One region of the Kitasatospora sp. NRRL B-11411 genome, then DNA from elsewhere that is predicted to be linked to it. Evidence: riboswitches for the same ligand, from Rfam matches in the RefSeq annotation. Region 1 holds a riboswitch; the other holds the start of a gene.
What was found. A riboswitch is a leader RNA that binds a small molecule or an ion and turns the genes downstream of it on or off. The one in region 1 is predicted to bind glycine.
Positions count from the first base shown of each region.

Region 2: linked by a shared signal. The riboswitch ahead of gcvT (glycine cleavage system aminomethyltransferase GcvT) and the one ahead of gcvP (aminomethyl-transferring glycine dehydrogenase) in region 1 are both predicted to bind glycine.

Region 1 is NZ_JOGH01000128.1:1,166-16,420, forward strand. It holds gene gcvP (aminomethyl-transferring glycine dehydrogenase) at 1-1,860, opposite strand, end outside; glycine riboswitch at 2,078-2,185, opposite strand; gene IH44_RS46915 (PRC and DUF2382 domain-containing protein) at 2,375-3,511, shown strand; gene IH44_RS0133950 (MFS transporter) at 3,673-5,148, shown strand; gene IH44_RS0133955 (DNA polymerase IV) at 5,277-6,650, opposite strand; gene IH44_RS0133960 (vancomycin high temperature exclusion protein) at 6,689-7,390, opposite strand; gene IH44_RS0133965 (MerR family transcriptional regulator) at 7,467-8,144, opposite strand; gene IH44_RS0133970 (bifunctional nuclease family protein) at 8,472-8,945, opposite strand; gene IH44_RS0133975 (MerR family transcriptional regulator) at 9,042-9,785, opposite strand; gene IH44_RS44845 (FHA domain-containing protein) at 9,851-10,714, opposite strand; gene IH44_RS0133985 (DUF881 domain-containing protein) at 10,896-11,810, opposite strand; gene IH44_RS0133990 (small basic family protein) at 11,820-12,152, opposite strand; gene IH44_RS41850 (DUF881 domain-containing protein) at 12,149-13,228, opposite strand; gene IH44_RS0134000 (mannose-1-phosphate guanyltransferase) at 13,354-15,255, opposite strand, start outside.
Region 2 is NZ_JOGH01000039.1:38,844-54,891, forward strand. It holds gene IH44_RS0119275 (ABC transporter permease) at 1-303, opposite strand, end outside; gene IH44_RS0119280 (ABC transporter substrate-binding protein) at 418-2,193, opposite strand; gene IH44_RS0119285 (ABC transporter permease) at 2,222-3,220, opposite strand; gene IH44_RS0119290 (enhanced serine sensitivity protein SseB C-terminal domain-containing protein) at 3,810-4,634, opposite strand; gene IH44_RS0119295 (enhanced serine sensitivity protein SseB) at 4,752-5,519, opposite strand; glycine riboswitch at 5,659-5,762, shown strand; gene gcvT (glycine cleavage system aminomethyltransferase GcvT) at 5,914-7,032, shown strand; gene gcvH (glycine cleavage system protein GcvH) at 7,124-7,498, shown strand; gene glyA (serine hydroxymethyltransferase) at 7,514-8,782, shown strand; gene IH44_RS0119315 (L-serine ammonia-lyase) at 8,942-10,309, shown strand; gene IH44_RS0119320 (ATP-binding protein) at 10,543-11,028, opposite strand; gene IH44_RS0119325 (Ig-like domain-containing protein) at 11,216-12,418, opposite strand; gene IH44_RS0119330 (Ig-like domain-containing protein) at 12,594-13,847, opposite strand; gene IH44_RS0119335 (Ig-like domain-containing protein) at 14,014-15,198, opposite strand; gene glgX (glycogen debranching protein GlgX) at 15,296-16,048, shown strand, end outside.

The sequences.
Region 1 (15,255 bases):
GGTCTTCACCACGACGACCCGCATGCCGGCCATCGCCGCCGAGGCCGCGTTGGTGCCGTGCGCCGACGAGGGGATCAGGCAGACCTCGCGCTGGGTGTCCCCGTTGGCCCGGTGGTACGCCCGGACGGCCAGCAGGCCGGCCAGCTCGCCCTGCGACCCGGCGTTCGGCTGGATCGACACGGCGTCGTAGCCGGTGACCTCGACCAGCTGCTGCTCCAGCCCGCGGATCAGCGTCAGGTAGCCCTCGGCCTGCTCCACCGGCGCGAACGGGTGCAGCTGCCCGAACTCGGGCCAGGTGATCGGCTCCATCTCGGTGGTCGCGTTGAGCTTCATGGTGCAGGAGCCCAGCGGGATCATGCCGCGGTCGAGCGCGTAGTCCCGGTCGGAGAGCCGGCGCAGGTAGCGCAGCATGGCGGTCTCGGAGCGGTGGCTGTGGAAGACCGGGTGGGTGAGGTACTCGTCCTCGCGCAGCAGCCCGGCCGGCAGCGCGTCCGCGTCCTCGGCGACCTCGGCCGACACCCCGAACGCGGCGAACACGGCCGCCAGGTGCTCGCGGGTGGTGGTCTCGTCGCACGACACGGACACCCGGTCGCCGTCGACCTTGTGCACGTTGACGCCGCCGGCCAGCGCCGCGGCGACGACCTCGTCGGCCCGGCCGGGGACGACCGCCGTCACGGTGTCGAAGAACGCCCCGTGGGCGAGCTCGACGCCGCCCGCGCGCAGGCCCGCGGCGAGCGCGGCGGCGTAGCGGTGGGTGCGGCGGGCGATGTCGGCGAGGCCGTCGGGGCCGTGGTAGACGGCGTACATGGAGGCCATCACGGCGAGCAGCACCTGCGCGGTGCAGATGTTGGAGGTGGCCTTCTCGCGGCGGATGTGCTGCTCGCGGGTCTGCAGGGCGAGCCGGTAGGCGCGGTTGCCGTCGGCGTCGACGGAGACGCCGACCAGGCGGCCGGGCAGGTTGCGGGCGTGCTCGGCGCGCACCGCGAGGTAGCCGGCGTGCGGGCCGCCGAAGCCCATCGGGACGCCGAAGCGCTGCGAGGTGCCGCAGGCGATGTCGGCGCCGAGCTCGCCGGGCGAGCGCAGCAGGGTGAGCGCGAGCAGGTCGGCGGCGACCGCGACGACCGCGCCGAGCCCGTGCGCCTGCTCGATGACGGCCTTCAGGTCCCGCACCGCGCCGGACGCGCCCGGGTACTGGAGCAGCACGCCGAACACGCCGCGCTCGGCGATCCCGGCCGGGATGCCGTCGCTCAGGTCGGCGGTGACGACCTCGACGCCGGTCGGTTCGGCGCGGGTCTGGATCACGGCGAGGGTCTGCGGCAGGGTGTCCGCGTCGACCAGGAAGACGCCGGGCTTGTTCTTGGTGACCCGCCGGGCCAGCGCCATCGCCTCGGCGGCGGCGGTGCCCTCGTCGAGCAGCGAGGAGCCGGAGGTGTCCAGGCCGGTCAGGTCCGCGACCATGGTCTGGAAGTTGAGCAGCGCCTCCAGGCGGCCCTGCGAGATCTCGGGCTGGTACGGGGTGTAGGCGGTGTACCAGGCCGGGTTCTCCAGCACGTTGCGCAGGATGACCGGCGGGGTGAAGGTCCCGTAGTAGCCGAGGCCGATCATCGAGGTGAGGACCTGGTTGCGGCCGGCCAGTTCGCGCAGCTCGGCGAGCACCTGGGCCTCGCTGCGGCCGGCGGGCAGGCCGAGCGCGGTGAGGCTGCGGATGGCGTCGGGGACGGCGGCGTCGGACAGCTCGTCCAGGGAGGCGTAGCCGACCTGGGCCAGCATCTTCTGCTGGGCGTCGCTGTCGGGACCGATGTGGCGGTGCTCGAAGGGGCTGGCCTGCTCAAGGTCGCTGAGCGTCGGCTGGGCGTTCATGGGGGTCGGGCCTCCTGGTCGCGGACCGGCGGTGGTACGCACGCGGTCGGCGGCCGTGGGGGCGCCTGGGCGTACGAACCCGTCAGCCTCCCCCTCTGTCATCGGTACCTGAGAGCTTCGCACGACCGGGCCGGGGCCCGTCCGGCTTGCACCGTCGGCGAGGGCGGGGGCCGGTCGGCTCCGGTGCCGACGGTCCTGCCCTGCTTTCCAGAGTGACCTGTCCCGTTCGGTACGGATGCCTGAGAGATTCCGGGGAGGGGTTGCTCCTTCGGCGTCCCGCGTCCGGCCTGTTCGGGCCGGTTCGGGACTCTCCCGAGCGGGCTCGGCGGTCGCCTCCGAGGTTACCAGCGCGGGCCTCCCGGATCACCGGTGCGGCCCTGTGATCTGCCCCGGACGGCGGTGTCCGGAGTGCCGCCGTCCGTTACGTGCCGTTTGGTGTGGAGTGGCGGCCCGGCACGCTCCTCCGGCCGCCTCCGGACGGACCTTCCCAGGAGCAGCAGGACTGGAGGACAGCGTGCAGACCGATATCGATCCGCGCGACCTGATCGGACACAAGGCGGTCGACCGGAACGGTGACAAGATCGGCACGGTCGACGAGGTGTACCTGGACGACGCCACCGGCGAACCGGAGTGGGCGGCCGTCCGCACCGGGATCTTCGGCCGGGACGCCTTCGTCCCGCTGACCACCAGCGAGTTCTCGGGCGAGGAGCTGCGCGTCCCGTACGACAAGTCGCTGATCAAGGAGTCGCCGGACTTCGGCGTGGGCCAGCACCTCTCGCCGGCCCAGGAGCTGCAGCTGTACCGCTACTACGGGCTGGACACCGGCGCCGACGCCGGTTCGGGCCCGGCGGCGAAGCCCGCGGCAGCGGCAGCGGCAGCGGCGGCCGGGACGGCGGGGGCGGCGGAGGCCGCGAAGGAGCACCCGCGCCAGGAGCCCGCGCCGGCGCCCGCCGCAGCCGCTCCGGACCGCGACTTCGGCACCGTCGCCTCCTCCCCCTCCCCGACCCCGGCCCCGACCGCCGCCGCTGCCGCCGCACCGGCCGCCTTCACCGCGGCCAAGCCCCAGCAGGCACAGCAGGCCCAGCCCCAACCGCAGTCCCAGTCGCAGTCGCAGCCTCAGTCGCAGTCGCAGCCGGCCCCGGTGGAGCCGACCGCGCCGGTGGAGATCACCTGCCGCGAGGAGCGCATCGACGTCAGCACCGAGTGGCACGTGGTGGGCACCACCCGGCTGCGCAAGTACGTGACCACCGAGCAGGTGGAGCGCCGGGTGCCGGTGGTGCGCGAGCGGGTGCGGGTGGAGCGGATCCCGGTGTCGGACGCGGAGCGGGCGGCGCTGAGCGAGCAGGAGATCGCCGAGGCGGTCGAGGAGGTCACGCTGCGCGAGGAGCGCCCGGTGGTGCGCAAGTACCTGGCGCCGATCGAGCGGGTGCGGCTGGTGGTCGAGCGGTACACCGAGGAGGAGGTGGTCCGCGAGGAGCTGCGCCGCGAGCAGGTGGAGGTGCACGACGCGGCCGCCGGCGGGGACGGCGAGGCGCCGCAGCAGCGCCAGCCGTGGAACGCGCAGCCGCAGTCGCCGACGGCGGGCAGGCCCCAGGCGTCGGCCGCGAACGGCAGCTCGGAGCACGCCCGGCCGGAGCCGCTGCGCTCCTGACGGTTCGCCAACTGCCCGGCCCCGGACCGCTTCGGCGGGCCGGGGCCGTCGCTTTGCCAAAGCTTCACCAATCGATATTTGACAGAGTGAAGCATCTCCCGACAAAGTTATTTCAGATCCTGCACTATCGCCTGTCTGAAGCAACCGTCGGAGGAGTCCCCGTGAGTGAGGCACCACAGCCCACCCCCACGGCCGCCAAGCCCACCAGCGCCCGGGTCCTGCCCGCCCTGATCCTCGCCATGCTGGCGTTCAGCGTGGTGCAGACCGCGGTCGTCCCGATCCTGCCGGGCCTGGCCCGCGAGCTGAACGTCTCGGGCTCCAGCGTCACCTGGCTGATGACCGCCAACCTGCTCTCCGCCGCGGTCCTCACCCCGCTGCTGGGCCGCTTCGGCGACCTGCGCGGACGCAAGCCCATGCTGCTGGTCTCGCTGGCCGGCCTGGTGCTCGGCTCCGGCCTCGCGGTGGCCACCCACTCCTTCACCTGGCTGGTGGTGGCCCGGGTGCTGCAGGGCGCGGGCGGCGGCGTGCTGCCGCTGGCGATCAGCATCGTCCGCGACGAGCTGCCCCGGCACAAGGTCACCGGCGGCGTCGCCGCGATCTCCGCCTCGATGGGCGTCGGCTCCGGCCTCGGCCTGGTCGCCACCGGCCTGCTGCTGGAGCACTGGAGCTACAAGTCGATCTTCTGGATGGGCCTGGTCTTCGGCCTGATCGCGGTCCTGCTGGTGGTCCTGCGGGTGCCCGCCGACCCGGTCACCGACAAGGAGGGCGGCGCCGACCCGCTCGGCGCGCTCACCCTGGCCGGCTGGCTCTCCGCCCTGCTGATCGCCGTCAGCCAGGGCAACCACTGGGGCTGGACGTCCACCCGCACCCTCGGCCTGTTCGCCGTCGCCGCCGTGGTCGCCCTGCTCTGGATCCTGGTCGAGTCCAAGGTCTCCCACCCGCTGGTCGACCTGTCGATGATGGCCCGCCCCGCCGTCGCCTTCACCAACCTCTCCGGCCTGCTGATCGGCTTCGGCATGTACGGCTCGTTCATGGTGATCAGCAACTTCGCGCAGACCCCGGAGAAGCTCGCCCACTACGGCTTCACCGCCACCGTCCTGCACGCCGGCATCATGCTGCTGCCCTCCGCGATCGGCTCGATGGTCGCCGCCCCGCTCGGCGCCCTGCTGATCGCCCGCCGCGGCCCCCGCCTCCCGCTGGTCCTCGGCGGCTTCCTCGGCGCCGTCTCGATGGCCTACCTGGCGCTGCGCCACGGCGCCGAGTTCGACCTCTACTTCTCCTCCGCGGTCTTCGGCCTCGGCGTCGGCCTCGCCTACGCCGCGATGCCCGCCTACATCAACGGCGCCGTCCCCGCCGAGCAGTCCGGCATCGCCAACGGCATGAACGCCGTCCTGCGCACCGTCGGCGGCGCGATCGGCACCGCCGTGATGAGCGCGATCCTCACCGGCGACACCCTCAAGCTCCCGATCCCGCTGCCGGTGCAGCTCCCCACTGAGAACGCCTACCAGAACGCCTTCTGGGTGGCCGGCGTGATGTGCCTGATCGCCGCCGCCGTCCCCTTCGCCATCCGCGCCGTCAAGGCCGCCCCCGTCCCCGCCGAGCAGGCCGCCCCGGCCCTCGCCAAGACCGACGCCTGACCGGGCGTCCCCTCGCGTCCTGGACACGCGCGAGCAGCGGACGGACCCCCGCGCCAAGGGCATCGGCGCGGGGGTCCGTCCTCTTTCCCCGCCCTCCCGCTTTCTCCTCCCGCCCCGCGCCCTCGCCGCTACCCGGGCGGCAGCCTGAGCGGGAGCGCTCCCGAGGCCTCCAGCGCCTCGTCCCCCACCGCGAACGTCCGCACCCGCCCCACCCCCGAGTACGGCGTCTCGAACCGCACCGTCACCCGCCCGACCCCGCTGCCCTGCACCCAGCCGGGCCCGAACTCGCGGTGCGTGACGTCCTGCCCGGGCCACCACCGGCGGGCCGCCGGCTCGGCCGGAACCGCCTCCGCCAGCGCCTCCTCGACCACCGCGGCCGCCCCCGACTCCCGTTCCTCCCGCTCCAGTTGGGCGAACAGGTCCTCCTGGGTGTAGTCCGCGAGCTGGGCCACGCCCACGCCCAGCAGCCGCACCCCGCCGGTGACGTCGACCTGCATCGCCAGCCGGCGCGCCGTCGCGGTGATCACCTCCTCGTCGTCCGTCGGCCCGCGCAGCGTCTCGGAGCGGGTCAGCGTCGAGAAGTCGAAGCGGCGGACCTTCAGCACCACCGTCCGCCCGGAGCGCCCGGCCGCCCGCAGGCGGCGCACGCACCGCGCGGCGAGCTGCTCGATCTCGCGCAGGATGCGGTCCCGGTCGGCGAGGTCGACCTCGAAGGTGTCCTCCACCGAGACCGACTTGGCGTCCCGGTCCGGCACCACCGGCCGCTCGTCCCAGCCGATCGCCATCTGGAACACGCCCGCGCCGTGCGCCTTCCCGAGCAGCCCGACCAGCTCCGCGAACCCGGCCTCCGCCAAGTCCGCCACCGTGGTCAACCCGGCCCGGCGCAGCGCCTGTTCGGTCGCGGGGCCGATCCCGGGCAGCGCCCGCACCGGCATCGGGGCCAGCACCGACCGCTCGGAGCCGGGCTCGATCAGCACCAGCCCGTCCGGCTTGGCCCGCTCGGAGGCGATCTTCGCCATCAGCTTGGACCCGGCGACGCCGACCGACGCGGTCAGCCCGGTGTGCTGCACGATGTCGGCCCGCAGGTCCTCGGCCAGCGCGAGCACCAGCTGCGCGCCCTCCGCGGGCGTCGCCGCGTTGGCCAGCGCGGCCCCGTACGGCCCCGCCTCCAGGTCGACGAACGCCTCGTCCAGGCTGAGCGGCTCGACCAGCGGGGAGCGCTCCCGCAGCAGGCCCATCACGATCTCGCTGTTGGCCCGGTACGCGTCGAACCGGCCGGTCAGGAACGCCGCGTTCGGGCAGAGCCGGCGGGCCTGCGCCATCGGCATCGCCGAGTGCACGCCGAACTTGCGGGCCTCGTAAGAAGCGGTGGAGACCACCCCGCGCCCGCCCAGGCCGCCGACGATGACGGGCTTCCCGCGCAGGCTCGGCTTGGACGCCTGCTCCACCGCCGCGAAGAAGGCGTCCATGTCGAGGTGGATGATGCTCGGCACGGCCCGCACCGCTCGATCATCCCGCGCCGCACTGACATTCCCGCGGACTAGCCGTTCGCGTCCGCGTCCGCAAGCGCCCGGGCCACCCCGTCCTCACGCGGCCCGAGCAGCGTCGGGTCCGGCCGCAGCAGCACGCTCGCCGCCGCCTTCGCCGCGCTGCCGATCTCCCGCAGCCCGCCGTACTCCCAGGTGGTGTCGTGCCGCTCCTCGACCCCGACCGCGTACGCGTCGATCCCGGCCGCCCGGCACAGCGCCAGCGCCCGCCGGACGTGGAAGGTCTGGCTGACCAGCACCGCCCGGTCGACGCCGAAGATCCGGTGCGCCCGGGCGCAGGAGTCCCAGGTGTCGAAGCCCGCGTAGTCGCCGACCACCCGCACCCCGGGCACCCCGCGGTCGATCAGGTAGCCGCGCATCGCGTCCGTCTCGTCGTACCGGACGGTGCCGTTGTCGCCGGTCACCAGGATCGCCCGGACCTTGTGCGCCCGGTACAGCTCCAGCGCCGCGTCCAGCCGGTGCGCCAGGTACGGGGAGGGCGCGCCGTCCATCAGCCCGGCGCCGAACACCACCGCGACGGGCGCCTCGGGCGCGTCGGCCACCGTGCCGACCTTCGCGGACTGGGTCAGGTACAGCCAGGCGCTCGGCGCCAGCCCCAGCGCGGAGCACAGCACCACCGCCTGGAACCAGCGGCGCTGCCGCCGCCGGCCGACCGGACGCACCGCGCGCCACGCCGCCCGCGTCCGCCGCCCCACGCACCTCAAGATCGTTGACACACGGACGAGGACGAGCGGGACCCGCCCGCCGGTTCCCCGCCCGGGGCCCGGCAGGTCAGCCCGCGCGGTTGCGGCGCTGCGCCAGCTCGTCGCCCGGGTCGTTGCCCACCAGCGTCTCGCCGGTGTCGGTGCGCTCGCCGTGCAGCCGCCCCAGGGTGGCCTCCAGCTCCTGCCAGACCGCGCCGACCGCGATGCCGAACACGCCCTGGCCGCCGTTGAGCAGGTCGACCACCTGCTGCGGCGAGGTGCACTCGTAGACCGTCGCGCCGTCGCACATCAGGGTCAGCCCGGTCAGTCCGGCCTGGTCGGCGGACTGCAGGTGGGTGACGGCCACCCGGATGTTCTGCAGCGACACGCCGGCGTCCAGCAGCCGCTTGACGATTTTCAGCAGCAGAATGTCCCGGAAGCTGTACAGCCGCTGCGCGCCCGCCGGGTACGCCGAGCGCACCGAGGGCTCCAGCAGCCCGGTGCGCGCCCAGTAGTCGAGCTGCCGGTAGGTGATGCCGGCGGCGGCGCAGGCCGTCGGGCCGCGGTAGCCGACCAGCGCGGAGGTCGGGGCGAGCCGCTCGATCGCGGGCTGCCCGGGCTGGACGGCCGGGAAGCGACCGAGCCTCGGCAGTTCCTCGGCCTCGGGCTCCGGCCGCCAGGGCCGTCCGATCAGAGCACGGCCGGCCCGCGGCAGGTGCACCGCGCACAGCGCTCCGGAACGCGTCTCGTCGCCGGTGCCGCTCATCGCCAACCTCCGTCCATTCCGCCCAAGGCCCCACGGGACCCGCAGGAGCCCTGCCGGGCCCCGGGCTGCGGGTGGCCCGTCCGGCGGGCCATCACCTGACGGTAGGCAGTCGCCAAAGCACCGTCAACGATCGCCACGCCGGGGGCTCCGACAAACTTCACCCCATCGAGTGGTTATTCGTGCCCCATGTGCGGGTAGCAGAACGGTTTTCCGGCCCAGCCGAGTTGCGACCGACCGCCGACCGGGCTAGCGCACCGACGGCCCACCGGGCCCGGCGCGCCGCCCGCGGGCCGGGCCGCCGACCGGCCCGGCACCACCGGGCGGCGGCTACTGCGGGCCGCCCCCGAAGTCCTCCGGCGAGACCTGGTCCAGGAACTCCCGGAACTTCTCGACCTCGTCCTCCTGCTCGTCCGGGATCGAGATGCCGGCCTCCGCCAGCACCTCCTCGCTCCCGTAGATCGGCGTACCGGTGCGCAGCGCCAGCGCTATCGCGTCCGAGGGGCGCGCGCTCACCTCGACACCACCGGCGAACACCAGCTCCGCGTAGAACACCCCGTCCCGCAGGTCGTTGATCCGCACCTCGGTCAACTGCTGCCCCAGCGCACCGAGCACGTCCTTGAACAGGTCGTGCGTCAGCGGCCGCACCGGGGTCATGCCCTGCTGGGCGAAGGCGATCGCGGTGGCTTCCCCCGGCCCGATCCAGATCGGCAGGTAGCGGTCCCCGCCGACCTCCCGCAGCAGCACGATCGGCTGGTTGGAGGGCATCTCCACCCGGACACCCACGACGTCGAGCTCATTCACACCAGCAACCCTATGGCGCGCGCCCCCGATAGGAAAGCGCAGCAGGCAGCGGCCACCGCGATCGAGACCGCCGCCCGCCCGGCCGTCACCGGCCGCTCAGCTCCGCGACCGCAGTCCCGCCTGCACCATCGCCGCGTGCAACCGCACCGACAGGGTGGCCAGTTCCCGCGCCGTCGCCTCCGCGTGCGCCCGGGTCTGCGGGTTGCGGTGCCGCCGCAGCGGCGCCACCACCTGCTCCACCAGCGCCACCTCGCGCTCCGCCGCCGCCTTCATCGCCCGCAGGTGCCGCGGCTCCAGGCCGAACCGCCCCAACTCCGCCACCAGCCGGGCGATCTGCAGCGCCTCCCCGTCGTACCCGCCGTCCGGGCCCGGCTGCACCAGGCCGTACGACTCCCACTCGACGAGTTCCCGCTCCTGCGCCTCGGCCGCCGCGATCAGCTCGGCCCGGCCCAGCCGCACCCCGCCCGCCCCGGCGGCCGCCGTCGCCAGCTCCCGGTCCGCCTCCTCCAGCGGCCCCGGACGGGACTCCGCCCCCGGCAGCGCCGGCGGCTGCTCGCCGCGCTCGATCGCGTCCAGGTGCTCGCGGATCACCCGCAGCGGCAGGTAGTGGTCGCGCTGCATCCGCAGCACGTACGCCAGCCGCTCCACGTCCGCCGCCGAGAACTTCCGGTAGCCGGACGGGGTCCGCTGCGGCTCGACCAGGCCCTCCGCCTCCAGGAAGCGGATCTTGGAGATCGTCACCTCCGGGAAGTCGTCCCGCAGGAAGGCCAGCACCGCGCCGATCGAGAGCAGCTCGTCACCCCGCCGGCGCGCCTCGCCCGTGCGGCGCGAGGCCGGCACGGGCGAGGACCCGAGGGACGGGGTAGGAATCTGTGGGGTCACTCGGGCTCCAAACGGAGAAGTGGTCAGTACCCCCGGTGGTGGCTGGCGAAGAACACCAGCCGGTACTTCCCGATCTGCACCTCGTCGCCGTTGCTGAGCAGCACCTCGTCGATCCGCTCCCGGTTCACGTAGGTGCCGTTCAGGCTGCCCACGTCCGCGACCGAGAAGCCGCCGTCGGGCTGCCGACGGAACTCCACGTGCCGACGCGACACCGTCACGTCGTCCAGGAAGATGTCACCCTGCGGGTGCCGCCCCGCCGTGGTCACGTCCGAGTCCAGCAGGAACCGGCTGCCCGAGTTCGGGCCGCGCTGCACGATCAGCAGCGCCGAGCCCGGCGGCAGCGCGTCGATCGCCGCCATCACCTCGGCCGACAGCGCCGGCGTGGCGCCCGTCGAGGTCGCCGTCGGGTCGTACGACTCGATGCCGGAGATCGAGATGGTCGAGGTGGTCTCCACCGCGCCCTCCGGGAAACCGCCGCCACGCAGCTGGGTCCCGCAGTTCGAGCAGAACCGGGCCTGCGCCGGGTTCTGGTTCCCGCACCGCGGGCACGGGCTGGTGCCAGCCATGTTCACAGCCTCCTGGCGCGGCACACCCGACTGGACGTGCCCGGCATAGGGGTCCGGGGCAAACCCTCCACCGGAGGTTGAGGGTCCTGACGCGAAACCTATGCGCGGCCCGCCCGACGAATCAACCGACGCGCCGTAGCCCGCGTCGAACTGCCCGGTCGGGACGCCCGCGCCCTGGGTCACGTCGTCCCGGTACATCGGACGCTGCCCGTCCGGCGCCGGACGCATCGGGGGCACCCCGGCGTCCTCCTGCCGGTAGCGCGCGGTCGGGGCCTCGGCCGTCTTCTTGTTGCGGCCGAAAAGCTTCGAGAAAAAACTCACGGGCGAATCCCCTTGCGTGTGACAGAACCGCCCGCGGGGCAGGGTTCAAGGCTCGGTGTGGCGGTGGGCCCGGCATCGGACCGGGGACTGACGAACGGTAAGACCCAGTGTCGCCGACCCGCCGCGGAAACCCACCACCGGGGGCTGCCCGCAGCTGACGAACCGTACGGAGCGCGCCCCGTCACTTCGCCGCCGGCTTGCCGTACTGCAACGGCTTCGGCGCGGCCAGCGCGTCCACCAGCACCTTCTGCTGCTGGACGATGGTCGCCCGCGCCTGGTGGTTCTCCAGGCTGCGCACCACGCCACCGGGGATGTTGAGCGCCGGAGCCAGGTCCTGCGGGTTGCCCACCACGGTGAAGCGGAACGGCTGCGAGACGCTCTTCCCGTCGATCTGCACGCCGCCGCCCGACGAGTTGTCGGTGAAGTACGTACCGGCCACCACGCGCACGTCGTTGATCTGAATCGCCTCCGCCCCCGCAGCTCGGAGTTCCTGCAGGGTGTCCAGCAGCATATCCGCCTTCACCTGCCCTTGGGGATCATCGATCGTCAGCACGATCCCCGGCCCGGTGGCCTTCTCCGTCCCCGCCAGCACACCCAGCTCGGCCGCCTTCTTCCGGGTCTGCTCCTGGGCCTCCTTGGCCTGGTTGGACGAGTTCTCCAACTGCGCCAGGGACTGCTCCAGCTGCGTCTTCTCCGACTGGAGACGCTGCTGCTTGCCGTCCAGTTCGTCCAGGATCCGCACCAGGTCCTCCTGGCGGGCCCCGCGCAGCTCGCTGTGGTCGTTGGTCGAGCGCACCTGGATCGCCAGCGCCAGGCCCAGCGCGAACAGCAGCAGCGCCACCACCAGCTGGCCCCGCGACACCCGCGGCGGCCACACCGCCGCCTTCAGCCGGGTCCGCCCGTCCGAGGGCAGCTCCACCGGCTCCCGCCCCGCGGCCGCCGCCACCGGCGGCTCGGGCTCGACCGACTCCGCCGACTCGACCGGCTCCGCCGCCGCAGCCGGCTCGGTCGGCCCAGCAGGCTCCACCGGTTCGACCGGCCCGGCCGGCTCCGGCTGCTCCTCGTCCCGCTCCCGCGGCTCCTTCTCCCCGCTCACAGCCGCTCCCTACGCCCTGAACACGTGCCGGCGGATCGCCGCAGCGTTCGAGAAGATCCGGATGCCCAGCACCACCACCACGCCGGTGGACAGCTGCGACCCCACGCCCAACTGGTCACCCAGGAACACGATCAGCGCCGCCACCACGACGTTCGACAGGAACGACACCACGAAGACCTTGTCGTCGAAGATCCCGTCCAGCATCGCCCGCACGCCGCCGAACACCGCGTCCAGCGCCGCCACCACCGCGATCGGCAGGTACGGCACCACCGCGTTCGGCACCTCCGGCTGCACGAACACGCCGACGATCACGCCGATCACCAGACCCAGTACGGCAATCACGGTGTAGCAGCTCCTGTTCCGGTGGAAGTGGAAGTGGACTTCGTCGCGGTCGACCGCGTGGACTTCGACGGCGCCCCCGAGGGCGAACCCGACACCGCGCCGGACGGCGGGGCCGTCGGGAGGGCGGACCCCGAACCGGACGCCGACGGCGACGGCGACCCCGACGGCTCGGCCGACGCCTCCGCGGACGGCTCCGGCCCGGCCACCCGGAGCGTCACGCCCAGCGCGGCCGGCAGCGTCAACGACTTCTGCGTCGACACCGTCGAACGGATCCCGTAGCTCTCCTGGATGATCTTCAGGTAGCGGCCGCCCTCGTTGTCCTGGAAGGCCTGCGCCAGCCGCGCCCCGTCCCCGATCGCCAGCACCGTGTACGGCGGCACCAGCGGCCGGTTGTCCACCAGGATCGCGTCGCCGGCCGCCCGGATCGCCGACAGCGCGGTCAGCCGCTGCCCGTTCACGGACACCGCCTCCGCGCCGGCCAGCCACAACCCGTTCACCGCGTACTGCAGGTCGTGGTCCTTGACCCGCCCGTCCTTGCCGTAGCTGCCGGTGTTCCGCGGATCGCTGACGTTGCCGCCCGAACCGCTCCCGGACGCGTCGTCGATCACCAGCTTGATGCCAGGCCCGGTGATCGCCCCCGTCCCGGTCCGCGCCGCCAGCTGCTCCGCCCCGCTGTCGTCGCCGCTCTGCAGCGCCGCGTCCTGGGCCCGCTCGACCTTGTCGCGGTCCGCCTCGACCTGCCGCTGCAGCTCGTCCGCCGCTTTGTTGGCGTCGTTCACCCGGCTGACCAGGGCGTCCCGCTCCTTCGCCAGCACGGGCGCCGCGGCGTGCGTGTTCACCGCCCCGACCGTCACCACGACCGCCGCCAGCGCCAGGCCCAGGCCCAGCACCAGCCGTCCCTTGGCCGTCGACGGCAGCCGCGAACTGCCCTCCGCCCCGCGGGCCCGGGCCGCCTCCGCGTACCCGTCGTCGAGCGAGTGCTCCATGACCGTGGTCAGCAGGGACATCGAGGCGTCCGGGCGGCGGAAGCGCCCCTCCGGGTCACTCGGCGTCGGCGATGCTGGCATGCGCCACATCGTTTCACGACCACGAGGTGCCCCACGACCAGCCCCGGGCCCCGCAGGACGGTTTCGGCACAGGATCGTGACAAAAGCGGGTGGGGACGGGCCGCCGGGCCCGCCCCCACCTCACTTCCCCCGCACTACCTCCCGGCGCCGTCCACGACCGCGGCCCACTCGTCGAGCAGCCGCTCGGTCGCCTCGTCGTCCGGGCCCTCCGCCCACAGGTGGGTGACGGCCTCCGCCGGGTCCGGCAGGACCAGCGTCCACCGGCCGTCCGGCTCGACCACCCGCACGCCGTCCGTGGTGTCCAGCTTCCGGTTCCCGGCCGCCTCCACCACCGAGCGCATCACCATGCCCTTGGCGGCCCACGGCGTGGCGATGTCCCGCTTCTGGATGTGCGCCTGCGGGATCCGCGCGTCGATCTGGCTCAGCGTCAGCTGCGTCCGCGCCACCAGGCCCACCAGCCGCACGAACGCCGCCGCCCCGTCCAGCACCCCGGAGAACTCGGGCACCACGAAGCCGCCGCGCCCGTCCCCGCCGAAGATCGTGCCGTCCGCCGCCGCGGCCTTCGCCAGGTCGTCCGGCGAGGTCGTCGTCCAGGTCACCTGGGTGCCGTGGTACGCCGCCACCTGCTCGGCGATCCGCGTCGTCGTCACCGGCAGCGCCACCTGCCCGGAGCGACGCTCGGCCGCCACCAGGTCCAGCAGCACCAGCAGCGCCCGGTCGTCCTGGATCACCCGGCCGAGCTCGTCCACGAAGGACACCCGCTCACCCACCGGGTCGAACCGCACGCCGAACGCCGCCCGCGAGGACGCCACCAGCTCGCCCAGCCTGGCCAGCGCCGCCCGCCGCGAGTCCGCGTCCTCGGTCGGCCGCGCCTCGTCCAGGCCGCCGGCCACCGTCAGCGCCTCCACCCCGAGCCGCCCCAGGATGCTCGGCAGCACCAGCCCGGCACTGCCGTGCGCCGCGTCCACCACGACCTTCAGCCCGGCCTCCCGCACCCCCGAGGTGTCCACCGTCCGCAACAGGTTCGTCGCGTACGAGTCGAACACGCTCGCCGGGTGCAGCAGGTCGCCGATCTCGCCCGGGAACGCCCGCCGGAACTCCTGCCGCGAGTACACCCGGTCCAGCTTCCGCTGCCCGGCCTGCGACAGGTCCGCCCCGCGCTCGTCGAAGAACAGGATGTCCAGCGAGTCCGGCACCCCCGGCGTGGTCCGCAGGAAGATCCCGCCCGCACTCCCCCGCGCCGTCGCCTGCCGGGCCACCGGCATCGGCACGTTCTCCAGGTCGCGGACGTCGATCGCACTGGTCTGCAGCGCCGAGATCATCGCCCGCTTCAACGCCCGCGCACCACGCGAGTGGTCACGCGCGATGGTGACCGTCGCGCCCTTCTTCAACGTGGTCGCGTACGCCCCCGCCAGCCGCACGGCCAGCTCCGGCGTGATCTCCACGTTCAGGATCCCCGACACGCCCCGCACCCCGAACAGGTGCTCCTGCCCGCGGGACTCCCAGATCACCGAGGTGTTGACGAACGCGCCGGCCTCGATCGTCTTGAACGGGTAGACCCGGACGTTGCCCGCGATGATCGACTCCTCGCCGATCAGGCACTCGTCACCGATCACCGCCCCCTCGTCGATCCGCGCGGCCCGCATCACGTCGGTGTTCTTCCCGACCACGCACCCGCGCAGGTTGCTCTGCGGCCCCACGTACACGTTGTCGTGCACCACCGCCTTGTGCAGGAACGCCCCGCGCTTGACGACCACGTTCGACCCCAGCACGGTATGCTCGCGCAACTCCACGCCGGCCTCGACCTTGGCGTAGTCACCGATGTACAGCGGCCCCCGCAGCACCGCCTCCGGGTCCACCTCCGCACCCTCGGCCACCCACACGCCCGGCGAGATCTCGAACCCGTCCAGCTCGACCTGGACCTTCCCCTCCAGGACGTCCGCCTGGGCCTTCAAGTAGCTCTCGTGCGTGCCCACGTCCTCCCAGTAGCCCTCGGCGACATAGCCGAACACCGGCTTGCCCTCCTTGAGCAACTG
Region 2 (16,048 bases), on a different contig from region 1:
CTTGAACGAGTAGCCCAGGCAGGGGGCCGCGCAGTGGGTCATGTCGGTGCCGGCGTTGTAGTCGCGGCCGGCGAACACCCCGCGCAGGAAGAGCCAGAACTGTTCGATGATCGACTTGTCGAGGCCCATCTTGTGGCGGATTCCCTCGACCGCCGCCTTGTCCGCGATCTTGCCCACGTAGAGCATCGCGGGATCGGTTCCGGTGAGTTTCGGCACCATGAAGAAGATGCCGAAGGTCACCGCGGCGACCACCAACAGCATGAAGGCGACGTTGATCAGTCGCCTGACGAGATACACGAGCACTGCGGTCGGCCCTGCCGCGGGCCGGCCGGACGCCCCGGTGGGGGCGCCGCGGCCGGCCCGGGCAGGGCCTTCACCTGCCCTTCGGACTAGCGGTGCGAACTAGGGGAGGTCAGGTCACTTGCCGTCGGAGACGCCGAGCGCCTGGAAGTCCACCTCGCCGAAGGCGTCGGAGATGTAGACGTTGGTCAGGCGCGGGTTGCGCCAGTTCAGGGCCTTGTCGGCGACCATCGGCAGGTAGTAGGCGCCGTCGACCACCTTGTGGTTGATCTTCTTGTACAGGTCGGCGGCCTTGGCCGGGTCGGTCTCCTGGGCGGCCTGGTCGAACCAGCCGTTGATCTCCGGGTCGTTGATCTCGGCGTAGTTGTTGTTGCCGTTCTGGGTGATGAAGCGGCCGTCGACCAGCGGCTGCAGGTAGCCGGAGCCGGTCGGGTAGTCGGCGCCCCAGCCCATCACGATCAGGCCGTAGCCCTTGGACTTGACCACGTCGGGCGCGCCGATCACCGAGGAGATCAGCTTGCCGTCGTACTGGTCGACGGTGACGTCGATGTTGACGGCCTTCAGCGCGGTCTGCAGCGCCACCGCGGAGTTGACCTCCTTCGGCTTGTTGCCGCGCACCGCGATGGTGGTCTTGAAGCCGTCCGGCTTGCCGCAGGCCTTCAGCTCTTCCTTCGCCTTGTCCAGGTTCGGCTTGCCCTTGGTCAGGCCGAACGGGTCGTAGTCGTCGGAGCCGAGGATGTTCGGGGGCAGCATCGAGCCGTACAGCGAACCGGCCACCGAGCCGCCGCGGGCGGTCTGCAGGGCGGTGGTGTCGGCCGCGTAGAGCACCGCGTTGCGGCAGTGCTGGTTGTCGAACGGGGCGACCGACGGGGCCATCGTGATGTACCGGATGAAGCCGTTGTACGGGTCGTCGGTGTTGGCCTTGAGCGACTGGTCCTGGAGCACCTTGACCTGGGCGGCCTGCGACAGGCCGGTCTGGGCCCAGTCGAGGTCGGCGGTGCCGGCCAGCAGGCGGGAGTCCATGTCGTCCGCGTTGGTGGTGACGGTCAGCTTGACGGTGTCCGGCAGCGCCTTGCGGAACGGGTCGGAGGCCGGGTCCCAGTTCTCGTTGCGGACGAGCTCGTACTCCTTGCCCGGCTCGACCGACTTGAACTTGTACGGGCCGGAGGAGACCGGCTTCTGGCCGTACTGGGCACCGGTGTCCAGCTTCTGCGGGACCGGGGCGGCGGAGCCCATGGCCAGCAGGTACGGGAAGTCGGAGTTCGGCTTGGCCAGGGTGAAGACGATGGTGGTGTCGTCCGGGGTCTGCACCGACTTCAGGCCGAGCTTGTTCGGGTCGCTGTCGGTGTAGGGGCCCTTGTAGCCCTGGCCCTGGTCCAGCTCGTTCATCAGGTAGGTCGGGCCGCCGGAGATGACGTCCTGCGCGAAGATGCGCTCGATGCCGTACTTGATGTCCTTCGAGGTGATGACCGAGCCGTCCTCGAACTTCAGGCCCGGCTTCAGTTTGAAGGTGTAGGTCTTGCCGTCGGCGGAGATCTCCGGCTTGGCCGAGGCCAGGTCGGGGACGAGCTGCAGGCCCTCCTTGCCCGGCTTGCCGTCGAAGGCGAGCAGGGTGCGGGTGTAGAAGCGCTCGTAGTTCCACACCGAGGCGTAGTACGCGCGACCGGGGTCGAGCGAGTCCACGTCGGTGGTGGTCCAGAGGTTGAGGGTGCCGCCCTTCTTGTCGGACGGGTTCACCTTCTTCTCGGCCGCCGCGTTGAAGCCCGCCGCACCGGCCTTGCCGGAGGCGTTGTCGCCGCCCGTGCCGCCGCCCTTGCTGCCGCCGCACGCGGCGGTGGTGAGGGCGAGGGTGACCACCAGTGCGGCGGCCGCGAGCGTCCTGTTTCGCTTCATGGGTTGGGGAACCTCCAGAATTGCGGGCTCAGTTGCCCTTGGGGTCGAGAGCGTCACGCAGGCCGTCACCGAAGAGGTTGAAGGCGAGCACGGTGATGAAGATGGCGAGACCGGGGATCACCATGTAGGTGGGATCCGCCTGGTAGATCCCCACCGCGTCCGAGAGCATCTGCCCCCAGGACGGGGTGGGCGGCCGGACGCCGGCCCCGAGGAAGCTGAGCGCCGCCTCGTTCAGGATGTTGGTGGGGATGATCAGGGTCGTGTAGACCAGGATCGGCGCCACCAGGTTGGGCAGCAGTTCGCGGAACAGGATGTGCGCGCGGCCGGCACCGAGGCTGCGGGCGGCGTCGACGAACTCGCGTTCGCGCAGCGACATCGCCTGGCCTCTGACGATGCGTCCGATGTACGGCCAGCCGAAGAAGCCGATCACCGTCATCAGCACCATCACGCGCACGGTCGTGTCGCCCAGCCCCAGCACCGAGTTGGGGATCACCGACACCAGGGCGATGCTGAACAGCAGCTGCGGGAAGGCCAGCAGGACGTCCATCACCCGGCTGATCACCGAGTCCACCCAGCCGCCGAAGTAGCCGGCCATGATGCCCAGCACCACGCCGATGGTGATCGCCACCACGGCCGCGCCGAGCGCGACCAGCAGCGAGATCCGGGCGCCGTAGAGGATCCGGGAGAACACGTCGCGGCCGAAGGTCGGGTCGACACCGAGCAGGTAGTCGCCGCTGATGCCGCCGAACGAGCCCTTGGGCAGGCCCAGGTCGGGGTTGATCTGGTCCGGGTGCGGCTCGTCGACCGGGTGTCCGAACAGCGCGGTGAGCACCGGTGCCAGGACGGCCGCCAGGATCAGCAGGATCACCACGGCGCCGCCGGCCAGGGCGACCTTGTCGCGCTTGAGGCGCTCCCAGGCGATGCGGCCGGGTGAGCGTCCCTCGATCTTCTTGGGCGGCTCGGTGGTTGACGAGCCGTCAGGCTGCGCGCCGGCCGCCGGACCCGAGGTCTCGGTGGGTGTGGTCATGAGTCAGTTCGTTCCCCTCGCCGACGGTGGCCGGCCCACGGAGTCGCGTGCGGTGCGGAAGTGCAGAGCGGTTCGGTGGTGCCGGACGCCGATGCGGCGGTGCAGAAGTGCGTTGAGCAAGCAGGGCGTTGCTGGTGGTGCGGGTTCCCCCGGGTCGCCTCCGGGTCGGAGGTCGCCGAGCGGGGCCGCTCCCCGGCGGGGAGGGGCTCCGAAGTGCACGGTGCTGCCGCACGGAGAAACGCGTCGTGCGGTTCATGCTCTGGCGGGGGCGCGTTCACCTTCGTGAGGTTCGGCTCGCGCTCCGCATTGCGCAGCACTCTCTGTCATGGGACGTACCCGGCGGAAGACCCCCATGCCGAAGGATGCCTAACTGTGATCTGTCCGCATGCACTTCCGTTGCGCGCGCATATCGCTCTTCACACAGCTGTTACGTGTCCGTCAAGGGGCGCACTGACGACACCCCGCCACTGGCGGGAAAACGCCAGGTGGCACAAGGGATGGCGCGCGTAGATCATGAGGTGGCAAAAAACCCCCGCCGACCGGGGAAAAGGTCGGGGCGGGGGTTTTTCGACGGAGCGTCAGGGTAGGTTCAACGGCCCGGATAACCCGGCCAGGGCGCCTGCGGCCACCCCTGGGTGGGCCCGGCCGGTGGTTGCGCTGCGTAACCGAAGCCGGTGGGCTGGGCCTGCGGGGCGCCCTGCCGGTCGAAGAACGGCCGGGCGTTGGCCCACATCCACATCGCCACCGGGTCGTACTCGTCCGCCATCATCACGGTGGACACGCCGGGCCCGTCGGGCGCCTGCGCGGCGGCCCGCTGCACCAGCGCCCGGGCCGCCTCCACGGAGGGCGGCGAGGCGTCGTACAGGTCCAGCCCGATCGCCAGGTAGCCCTCGCCCAGCACCGGCTGCACCCAGGCCCGGCGCAGCGAGCGCAGCGGCCGCACCTCGCCCGCCTGCTGCTCCAGCACGGAGAAGAACGGCGAGCCCTGCACCGGGGGTTCGGAGATCCGCAGCGGGCCGGCCGGCAGCCGGTCCAGGCCGAGCGCGATCCGCCGCAGGTCGGCCCAGGGCACGCCGACGCCGCCGCCGGGGCGGTGCGGGTCGAGCCACAGGCCCCAGCGCGAGCGGTACAGCGAGGCGGCGATCTCCGGCCCGGAGACCACCTCGTGGGCGCGCGTCCAGCCGCTGGCGGCGAGCTGCCCGGGGGAGGTCGCGCAGGGCGCGTAGCCGTGCCCGCCGACGTCCATGTTCCCGTACTGGGCGTCCGGGCTGCCGGGGCTGCCGTGCCACAGCAGCATCCAGACCTGCCCGCCGGCCAGGGCGCGCAGCAGCCCCTCGTACGCCTCCCAGCGTTCCGGTGCGACTGCTGCGAGGGCGCGCTCGACCGCCCCCGGGTCGCCGACCGCTCCCGTCACGTCGCCGCCCTACTCTCTGTCGTCCGTTCCGCCGTGCTCCGGTGTACCGGGCAACCCTATGGGGCGGACCCGGCGGCCGTCATGCCGCCGGCCCCGCGCGCCGGACCGGATCCGCCGTCACGGCCGCACGTAGAAGGGCTGCACCCGCCCCAGCATCCACTCCACCACCGGGTCGGCCACCAGGTCGAGCAGCACCAGGTGGACGCCCCAGCTGGGCGGCGCGGTTCCGAGCGCCCGGCCCAGCGCGGTGTTCACCTCGGCCGGGTCGGCGGGGGCCGCCGGGTCCAGCTGCACGCCGACGTACAGCAGGGTCGCCTCGCCCTCCACCCGGGCCAGCGCCCGACGGGCCGTCAGGACGCCCGGCAGCGCGACGAGTTCGCCGGTCGCGGCGGCCAGGAAGGCGTACGGCTCCTGGTGCGGCTCGGGCTCCTTGAGCGCCACCCGGGCGCCCTCGGCCACCCCCTGCGCCTCCCACTGCTCGCCGCGCGGCCCGCGCCGCAGCTCGCCGACGCCCTCCGGCGGCACCGGGATGCCCACCGGCGCCTCCGGGTTGACCGCGATGCCGATGCCCAGCGGCAGCCCGCGGGCGAACTCCCACATCGGGGCGATCGCGAACGGGATGCCCGGGCAGTGCTGCAGGTACTGCTCCTGCGAGGAGTACACCGGAACGTACGGCGCGCCGGCCAGCTCCAGCGTCGGCAGGTCCAGCGAGTCGGCGTCCGGCGCGGTGCCGGACGGCAGCGGGATCCACACCTGGCTGCGGGCCAGCACCTCGATCACCCGGGGCGTCGCCCCGGGGTCGCCGAGCGCGGCCGTCAGCACCTGCTCCAGCTCGTTGGCCGGCCAGGCCCCGCCCTCCAGCGCCCCGTCCAGCGGGAACCCCATCTCGCCCCTCCACATCCGCGGTTGCGATCAGGTTAGCGGCGCGCGGGCGCCCCCCGTGCGCGGGTGTGACCGGGCCCCTCTCCCACCGGGTGCCCCCGGCATGCCATGATGGGCCCGCCCAAACTTCATACCGGCCGCTCGAACCCGCGCGGGAGAGCCGGAACGGCCTGCTCAGGCCGCGACCGGCGCCGAAGGAGCAAGTCCTCCCCGGAATCTCTCAGGCACCCCTACCGCCCGGGCTAGGCAGATCTGGAAAGTGGACACGGCCGCGCCGTGCGCCCACCCACGGTGCAAGCCGCCATCCTTGTCAGGAGGCGGCGAAGCTCTCAGGTTCGACGACAGATGGGGGAGATTCGCCCCAGCCTGCCCGTTTCCAGATCCCGGGAGTCCTGTCGTGTCCCTCCGCCTGACCGCGCTCGACGCGCTGCACCGCTCGCTCGGCGCCACCATGACCGACTTCGCGGGGTGGGACATGCCGCTGCGCTACGGCAGCGAGCGCGAGGAGCACCTCGCGGTCCGCACCCGGGCCGGCCTGTTCGACCTCTCGCACATGGGCGAGATCACCGTCTCCGGCCCGCAGGCCGGCGAGCTGCTCGACCACGCGCTGGTCGGCTTCATCTCGGCGCTCGGCGTGCTGCGCGCCCGCTACACCATGATCTGCCGCGAGGACGGCGGCATCCTGGACGACCTGATCGTCTACCGCACCGCCGAGGACGAGTACCTGGTGGTCGCCAACGCCTCCAACGCCCAGGTGGTGCTGGACGCGCTGACCGAGCGCGCGGCCGGCTTCGACGCCGTCGTCCGCGACGACCGGGACGCCTACGCGCTGCTCGCCGTCCAGGGCCCGGAGGCCAACGGCATCCTGGCCAAGCTGACCGACGCCGACCTGCCCGGCCTCAAGTACTACGCCCTGCTGCCCGCCACCGTGGCCGGCCGCCAGGTCTGGCTGGCCCGCACCGGCTACACCGGCGAGGACGGCTTCGAGGTGTTCTGCGCCCCCGCCGACGCCGAGCACCTGTGGACCGCGCTGACCGAGGCCGGCACCGCCGAGGGCCTGGTCCCGTGCGGCCTGTCCTGCCGCGACACGCTGCGCCTGGAGGCCGGCATGCCGCTGTACGGGCACGAGCTGTCCACCGAACTGACCCCGTTCGACGCGGGCCTGGGCCGGGTGGTGCGCTTCGACAAGACCACCAACGACGGTGCCTTCGTCGGCCGCAAGGCCCTGGAGGAGGCCGCGGCGCAGGCCGAGGCCAACCCTCCCCGCAAGCTGGTCGGCCTGGTCTCCGAGGGCAAGCGCGTCCCGCGCGCCGAGTACTCCGTGGTGGACGCCGAGGGCGCCGTGATCGGCCGGATCACCTCCGGCTCGCCGTCCCCGACCCTGGGCAAGCCGATCGCCATCGCGTACGTGGACGCCGCCCACGCCGAGCCGGGCACCGCCGTCGCGGTGGACGTGCGCGGCAAGGCCGAGCCGGTCGAGGTCGTCGCGCTGCCGTTCTACAAGCGCGCCCGCTGACCCCCGCGCCCCTTCGGAACAGTCCTTTTCCGGTTCGTCCGCCCAGCGGACGGCCGCGCCCTCCCCTCCCGCGATCCTGGAGAATGACGTCATGAGCAACCCCACGCACCTGCAGTACACCAAGGAGCACGAGTGGCTGACCGCCGCCGTGGACGGGGTGTCGGCGGTCGGCATCACCGCGCACGCGGCCGACGCCCTCGGCGACATCGTCTACGTCCAGCTCCCTGCGGTGGGTGACACCGTCACCGCGGGTGAGACCTGTGGCGAGCTTGAGTCCACCAAGTCGGTCAGCGACCTCTACTCCCCCGCCACCGGCGTGGTCACCGAGGTCAACCAGGCCGTCATCGACGAGCCGGCCCTGGTCAACTCGGAGCCCTTCGAGGGCGGTTGGCTGTTCAAGGTCCGGGTCGAGGCGACCGACGAGCTGCTCGACGCCGACGGCTACACCGCCTTCACCGGCGCCTGACCGGGAGACCCCCTCATGACGGTCCTGAACCAGTCCCTCCACGCGCTCGACCCGGAGATCGCCGCCGCGGTCGACGCCGAGCTGCACCGCCAGCAGACCACCCTGGAAATGATCGCCTCCGAGAACTTCGCCCCGGTGGCGGTCATGGAGGCCCAGGGCTCGGTGCTCACCAACAAGTACGCCGAGGGCTACCCCGGCCGCCGGTACTACGGCGGCTGCGAGCACGTCGACGTGGTCGAGCAGATCGCCATCGACCGGATCAAGGAGCTGTTCGGCGCCGAGCACGCCAACGTGCAGCCGCACTCCGGCGCGCAGGCGAACGCCGCGGCGATGTTCGCGCTGATCCAGCCGGGCGACACCATCCTGGGCCTGAACCTGGCCCACGGCGGTCACCTGACCCACGGCATGAAGATCAACTTCTCCGGCAAGCTCTACAACGTGGCCGCGTACCACGTGGACGAGAAGACCGGCCAGGTCGACATGGCCGAGGTCGAGCGCCTCGCCAAGGAGCACCAGCCCAAGCTGATCATCGCCGGCTGGTCCGCCTACCCGCGCCAGCTGGACTTCGCCGAGTTCCGCCGGGTCGCGGACGAGGTCGGCGCCCTGCTGATGGTCGACATGGCGCACTTCGCCGGCCTGGTCGCCGCCGGGCTGCACCCCTCCCCGGTGCCGTACGCGGACGTGGTCACCACCACCACCCACAAGACCCTGGGCGGCCCGCGCGGCGGCGTCATCCTCTCCAAGGCCGAGTGGGCCAAGAAGATCAACTCCGCGGTCTTCCCCGGCCAGCAGGGCGGCCCGCTGGAGCACGTGATCGCCGCCAAGGCCGTCGCGTTCAAGGTCGCGGCCTCCGAGGAGTTCAAGGAGCGCCAGCAGCGCACCCTGGAGGGCGCGAAGATCCTCGCCGAGCGCCTGCTCCAGGACGACGTCACCGCCTCCGGCGTCTCCGTGCTGTCCGGCGGCACCGACGTGCACCTGGTCCTGGTCGACCTGCGCAACAGCGAGCTCAACGGCCAGGACGCCGAGGACCGCCTGCACGAGGTCGGCATCACGGTCAACCGCAACGCCGTCCCGAACGACCCGCGCCCGCCGATGGTCACCTCCGGCCTGCGCATCGGCACCCCGGCGCTGGCCACCCGCGGCTTCGGCGCCGCGGACTTCCGCGAGGTCGCCGACGTCATCGCCGAGGCCCTCAAGCCGGGCTTCGACGCGGCCAAGGCCGAGGCCCTCAAGGCCCGGGTGAGCGCGCTCGCCGCCAAGCACCCGCTCTACCCGGAGCTGTAAGACCCCGCTCGTCCGGCCGCCGACCGGCGGTCCACCGAGCAACCCCGGGGCACCGCGCACACTGGAAGACGTGCGCGCGGTGCCCCGTTCCATGCCGCGCCCCGTCCACGAGACGGGACCCAGCACCACCACCACGAGACCGGACAAGGACGTCACCCCGTGGCCATCAGCGTCTTCGACCTCTTCTCCATCGGCATCGGCCCCTCCTCCTCGCACACCGTGGGCCCGATGCGCGCGGCCCGGATGTTCGCCCGCCGCCTCAACTCCGAGGGCCTGCTGGAGCGGGTCGCCACCGTCCGGGCCGAGCTGTACGGCTCGCTCGGCGCCACCGGGCACGGCCACGGCACCCCCAAGGCCGTCCTGCTCGGCCTGGAGAACCACTCCCCCCGCACGGTCGACGTCGACCGCGCCGACCTCGACGTCGAGCGGATCCGCGCCGAGAAGCGGCTCAGCCTGCTCGGCCGCCACGAGATCCCGTTCGACCCGGACCACGACCTGGTCCTGCACCGCCGCAAGGCCCTCCCCTACCACGCCAACGGCATGGCCCTATGGGCCTACGACGCCTCCGGCGAGACGCTGCTGGAGAAGACCTACTACTCGGTCGGCGGCGGCTTCGTGGTCGACGAGGACGCCATCGGCGAGGCCCGGGTCAAGCCCGACGACACCGCCCTGCGCCACCCCTTCCGCACCGGCGAGGAACTGCTGCGCCTGACCCGGGAGACCGGCCTGTCCATCTCCGGCCTGATGCTGGAGAACGAGAAGGCCTGGCGCACCGAGGCCGAGATCCGGGCCGGGCTGCTGGAGATCTGGGCCGTCATGAAGGAGTGCGTCGCGGCCGGCATGTCCCGCGAGGGCATCCTCCCCGGCGGGCTCAAGGTCCGCCGCCGCGCCGCGAGCGCGGCCCGCGCGCTGCGCGCCGAGGGCATCGGGCCGGGCAACGCGATGGAGTGGGTCACCCTCTACGCGATGGCCGTCAACGAGGAGAACGCCTCCGGCCGCCGGGTGGTCACCGCCCCCACCAACGGCGCCGCCGGCATCATCCCGGCCGTCCTGCACTACTACCTGAACTTCATCCCGGGCGCCGACGAGGACGGGATCGTCCGCTTCCTGCTCGCGGCCGGCGCGATCGGCATGCTCTTCAAGGAGAACGCCTCGATCTCCGGCGCCGAGGTCGGCTGCCAGGGCGAGGTCGGCTCCGCCTGCTCGATGGCCGCCGGCGGCCTCGCCGAGGTCCTCGGCGGCACCCCCGAGCAGGTCGAGAACGCCGCCGAGATCGGCATCGAGCACAACCTCGGCCTCACCTGCGACCCGGTCGGCGGCCTGGTCCAGATCCCCTGCATCGAACGCAACGGCATGGCCTCCGTGAAGGCCGTCACCGCCGCCCGGATGGCCCTGCGCGGCGACGGCCGGCACCACGTCTCGCTCGACAAGGCGATCAAGACCATGAAGGAGACCGGCGCCGACATGAAGATCAAGTACAAGGAGACCTCGCGCGGCGGCCTCGCCGTGAACGTCATCGAGTGCTGAGCCGCTGATCGCCCCCGGAAACGGTACGGGGCCCCTGTCCGCGGTTGTTCGCGGTCCGGGGCCCCTGTGCGTCCTCCGGCGGCCAAGGGGGTGCGTGCCGGCGGAGGGAGGGTGTCGGGTTGTTCTGCCCGACTTGCATGACTATCGCACGCTATGAACCGGCGAACAAAATCGAAACCAAGGCGTGTGGCTGAGTTCACCTTCACATGCCAGGCGGCGGGCCGGGCAGGGGTTCAGCGGGTGGCAGCGGCGACGGCGGCGGCCCGTTCGCGGATCTTCATCTCGAACCAGACGCCCTTGCCGCGCGGCAGCAGGTCGGCGCCCCAGCGGTCGGCGAGCGACTCCACCAGGCGCAGGCCGTTGCCGTTCTGGTAGCCGACCTCGGGGGCGACGATCAGGCAGGGCAGGGCGCGCGAGGAGTCCCGGACCTCGACCCGGAGCCAGCCGGGGCGACGGGTCACCTTCAGTCCGATCATCCGACCACCGGTGTGCCGGATGGCGTTGGCCACCAGTTCACCCGTGAGCAACTCCCCCGCCTCCAGCAGCTGGTGGAGTTTCCACGTCCGTAACACCGAGAGCACCAGCCGCCGGGCCACCCCGGCCGACTCCGGGCGGGAGGGCAGCCGGACTTCCTCCGCGGCGTCGGGATCGCTGAGCACGCCGAAGAAGAGGTGCTCCATCTCCTCCGGCGTCAGCCGCTCCAGGTCGGCCAGCACCACGCCGGCGCCGATCCCTGACGGATCGTCACCACGGGTGCCGGCCGGTGGAAGTGATGACCGGTCTGCTTCGCCCCATGCCGCCATGCGCCCCATCATTGCGGAACGCGAGCAGGTGCGTACGGACAATGAGCAAACGATCACTATTCATTTGGCATATGCCGTCAGCAACCGAACGGGCGCCCGAGCGTCACCACTGCGCCCAGGGGGTGTTCCAGCCGCTCAGGCCGTTGGACGGGTCGACCGTCTTGCCCTTGGAGTTGACCACCTTGAACACGTCCCCGACCAGGCTGGAGTCGTAGAGCTTGCCCGCCGGGGCGCTCGCGCTGCCGGACTTGGTGTCGGTCACGCCGATGCAGCCGTGGCTGCCGTTGGAGCGGCCGATCACGCCCGCGCTCCACGAGTTGCCGTGCACGTAGGTGCCGGAGTCCGTCAACCTCATGGCGTGCGGAACCACCAGGTCGTACTCGTCGCCGGAGCCCTCCTTGGTGACGCCGGCCGAGGTCATCCGGGTGGTGCCCTCCTTGGCCTCCACCACCATGACGCCGTTCCAGGTGTCGTAGCCGGGCTTGCCGGCGGTGAACTCGACGGTGTCGACCTGCTGGCCGTCCCGGACGACCGCCATCTTGTGGGTGTTGACGTCGACGGTGGAGATCTGCGAGCGGCCGATGGTGAACGGCTCGTCCTTGTCCACGTCGCCGTAGACGCCGGGCGAGGTCTCCACGTTCTTCAGCTTGTAGTGGATGGTGACCTTGGTGCCGGGCTTCCAGTAGTTCTCCGGCCGGAAGTCGACCCGGTTGTCGCCGAACCAGTGGCCCTTGACCGTCGTGCCGTCGGAGGCCTCGAAGGTGATGCCGCCCAGCACCGCGTCCTTGTTCTTGACCGCCCGCTTGAAGGTCACCGAGACGATCATGCCGACGCCGTACTCCCCGTTGTCGGCGATGTTGTCGCTGGTGCCGGCCTCCTTGTCGGGGGTGAGGGTGGTGAAGCCGGAGCGCGCGTTGGCGACCGCGCCCTTGGCGTCCTCGGCGAGCGCGTCCACGGTGTAGGCGGTGGCCACCTGGAGGGCGCCGGTGGGGGCCCAGCTGCCGTCGGCGCCGATCTGGCCGGGCACCTCGACGCCGTCCGGGCCGGTGACCTTGACCGAGGTGAGCTTGCCGTTGCCGGCCGTCACCTTGACCTCGCCGGTCGGCTTCACCCCGGTGGTGCCGTCGGCGGGGGCGATGGCGATGGTCGCGGTCGAGGCGGCCGGCTTGGTGTCACCGGCCGTCGCGCCGGAGCTGGCCGAGGCGCCCTTCGCGTCGTCCGACTTGGTCGCGCCGGAGCTGCAGCCGGCCGTGGCCATCAGCACCAGGGCGCCCGCGAGCGCCCCCACCACGTATCCCCCGCGCATCGCCTTCACGTTCCGTTCTCCCCACGCACCCGCCTGTCGGCTGACAGGGCTTTCGTTTGATATGACGGGCCGGGACGGTCAAACGTTGCGGGGGAAGTGTCCCGGTACGGTCACGAACGGACCACGGCCCGGCGGTCGGGTGACCACCGGGCCGTCACGGCGCGCGCACCGGTGCCTACCACTTGCTCCACGGGATGGTCCAACCGCTCCAGCCGTTGTCGCCGGAGACGGTCTGGCCCTTGGAGTTCTTGATCCGCACCACGTCCCCGACGATCGAGGAGTTGAAGAACTTGCCCGCCGCCGAGCTGTCGCTGCCGCCCTTGGCGTCGGCCACGCCGATGCAGCCGTGGCTGGCGTTGGACTTGCCGAAGGCGCTGCTCCAGTAGTTGCCGTGCACGTAGGTGCCGCTGGTGGTCAGGCGCATCGCGTGCGGCACGTCCGGGACGTCGTACTCGTCGCCCTTGACGTTGGAGACGGTCGCCGAGTTCATCCGGGTGACCTTCTCCTTGGAGGAGATCACCATGGTGCCGTTCCAGGAGGCGTTCTGGTCGTTGCCCGCGGTGATCGGGACGGTCTCGGTCTTGCCGTTGCCCCGGTCCACCGTCATGGTGTGGGCCGCCGCGTCCACCGTGGAGACCTGGTAGCGGCCGATGGTGAACGGCTCGTCCTTGTCGATGTCGCCGTACACGCCGGGCGCCACCTCGACGTTCTTCAAGCGGTACTTGACCGTCACCTTGGTGCCCGGCGTCCAGAAGTTCTCCGGCCGGAAGTCCAGCCGGCTGTCGCCGAACCAGTGGCCCTTGGCCACCGTGCCGTCGGAGCCGGTGACGGTGACGCCGCCCAGCACCGCGTCCTTGTTCTTGATCGCCTTGCCGAACCGGACCGAGACGATCATGCCGACGCCGTAGTTGCCGTTGTCGGCGATGTTGTCGTTGGTCGAGGCGGTCTTCGCCGGGGTCAGCGTGGTGAAGCTGGTGGTCGAGGCGGCCACCAGGCCCGCCGGGTCGACCGCCTGCGCGGCGACGGTGTAGGTGGTGCCGACGGTCAGCTGGCCGGCCGGCTTCCAGCTCAGGCCGTCGGCGGAGATGCTGCCCTCCACCGCCTTGCCGTTCTTGTCGGTCACCTCGACCGTGGTGAGCTTGCCGCCGGCCACCGCGACCTGCAGGCCGTCCTTGGGCTGCACGTCGGTGGCCCCGTCGGCCGGGGTGACGGTCAGCTGGGCGGCCGAGACCTTCGGCGCGGCGTCGGTCGAGGACGAACTCCCGGCGCTCGCCGACCCCTTGGCGTCGGTCGAACCGGTGGCGCCGCCACCGTCGTTGCAGGCCGCGGTGCCCAGCAGCAGCGCACCACCGACCAGCAGGGCCGCCGCCGACCGCCCGGCCCGGCGCCCCTGCCCCGCCACCGCCCAGGACTTGCCAACCGTCTCCACCGCGCTGCTCCCCTCCCGGTACCACCGGCGAATACCCGTGCTGCGCCCGGGATCCGTCGCCCCGGGCCGATCGCGGCCCGGGCGCTTGGTCGCCTCGGCCCCGGTCGCGCGCGGTCAGGATAACGGGCGAATCTGAGTGAATCTTCGGCGGGAGCCGAGTGCCGGTTCAGTGAACTCGGACCGGCCGGCATCCGGAGGGCGGCGTCGCGGGCCGATGGCTGTCGCCCGGACGGCTTCTCCTCAGTCGCCGTGGCTCCGCCACGGCTCCCTCGTCGGCACCGCCCGGACTCGGCACGTCCCCGGTGATGGTGTGCCGGTAGAGCCAGCCGGCCGGGGAGTCCGCGGAGCCGCCCTTGGTGTCGGGCAGGCCGATGCAGCCGTGGCTGGTGTTGGCGGCGCCGAACACCGCGGGGTCGCTCCAGTAGTTGCCGTGCACGAAGGTGCCGGAGGCGGTCAGCCGGAGCGCGTGCGGGACGTCCTTGATGTCGTACTCGTCGCCGAGGCCGACGGTCTGCGAGTTCATCCGGGTCACCTCGTGGCGCTCGGAGACCACCATGGTGCCCAGGTAGGTGCCGTGCTCGGGGCTGCCGGCGCTGACCGGCAGCACCCGCAGCAGTTCGCCGTCCCGGCGGACGGTCATGGTGTGCGCGTCCAGGTCGACGACGGCCACCAGCGCGCGGCCGACGGTGAAGTGCACGTCCTTGTCCTGGGTGCCGAGGTAGCCGGGCGCGCCCTCGACGTCCTTGAGTCGCAGCAGCAGGGTGACCTTCGTCCCGGCCGGCCAGTACTCCTCGGGGCGGAAGTCCAGCCGCTGGTCGCCGAACCAGTGCGCGGCGACCTCCAGCGGCGGGTCGGCGACCACCGCGACGGCCTTCTCGACCGCGGCCCGGTCGGCGATCGGGTGCGAGAAGCGCAGCGAGACCGGCATGCCGACGCCGACGGTGGAGCCGTCCTCGGGGGTGAAGAAGCCGGCGAAGGTGTGCGCGGGGGCGGCGGTGGCGAAGGCGGCGTGCTGGGCGGCGCGCAGGCCGGCGGCGTCCTCGGCGACCGCGTCCAGGGTGTAGGCGGTGGCGGTGGCCAGCCGGCGGTCGGGCGTCCAGCGGGCGCCGTCGGCGCTGAGCGTGCCGGGGACGGCGGTGCCGCGGTCGTCGGCGAGCCGGACGGCCAGCAGCCGGCCCTCGGCGACCGCGACCTCCACCGGGCCGTCGGCCGGGACGTCCTGCGCGCCGTCGCCGGGCCGCACCGAGAGCCGGGCCCGGGAGACCGGCGGGGCGGCCGCCGCGTCGCCCGGCGGCCGGTCGGCCCCGCCGCCCCCGCCCCCGCCGGAGCCGCTGGGCACATGATCGATCACGGTGCGTCACGCCGCCCGACCTGGGGTGACGAGGGCCGTCGGACAGGGAACAACCGGAAGAACGGGGACGGGCCCCCGGATTGCTGGGAGGGTCGCCATGACGGCGTGGCAGGAGCTGGGTGCGGGCGCGGGCCGTCAGGAGCGGCCGGCGGCCCGGTGGAACGGCTCGGCGCCCCGGCCCGACGCCGATCCGCCGTGGCCGGGCAGCTGGCAGCCGCTGGGCGCCCGGTTCCGCACCGACCCGGAGGGCGGCCGGGGCACCAACTTCGCGCTCTGGGCGCCGAACGCCGAGGCCGTCGACCTGTGCCTGTTCGACGAGCGCGGCCGGGAGAGCCGGCACCGGCTGGCCGAGCAGACGTACCAGACCTGGCACGGCTACCTGCCCGGCGTGCTGCCCGGCACCCGCTACGGCTTCCGGGTCCACGGCCGGTGGGACCCGTGGACCGGCGCCCGGCACAATCCCGCCAAGCTGCTGCTCGACCCGTACGCCCGGGCCATCGACGGCGCCTACACCGCGCACGACGCGACCTGCGCGGCCGTCCGCAACTGGCCGGAGCGGGACGTGGCGGACACCGTCCGGGACGACCGGGACTCCGCGCCGTACGTGCCCAAGGCCGTGGTGGTGGACGACGCCGACGACTGGTACGACGACCAACGGCCGAAGACCCCGTGGGCCGAGACGGTGCTGTACGAGCTGCACGTGCGCGGCTTCACCATGCGCCACCCGGAGGTGCCGCCGGAGCTGCGCGGCACCTACGCGGGGCTGGCGCACCCGGCGGCGGTCGGGCACCTGGTGCGGCTGGGGGTGACGGCGGTGGAGCTGCTGCCGGTGCACCACCACGTCAGCGAG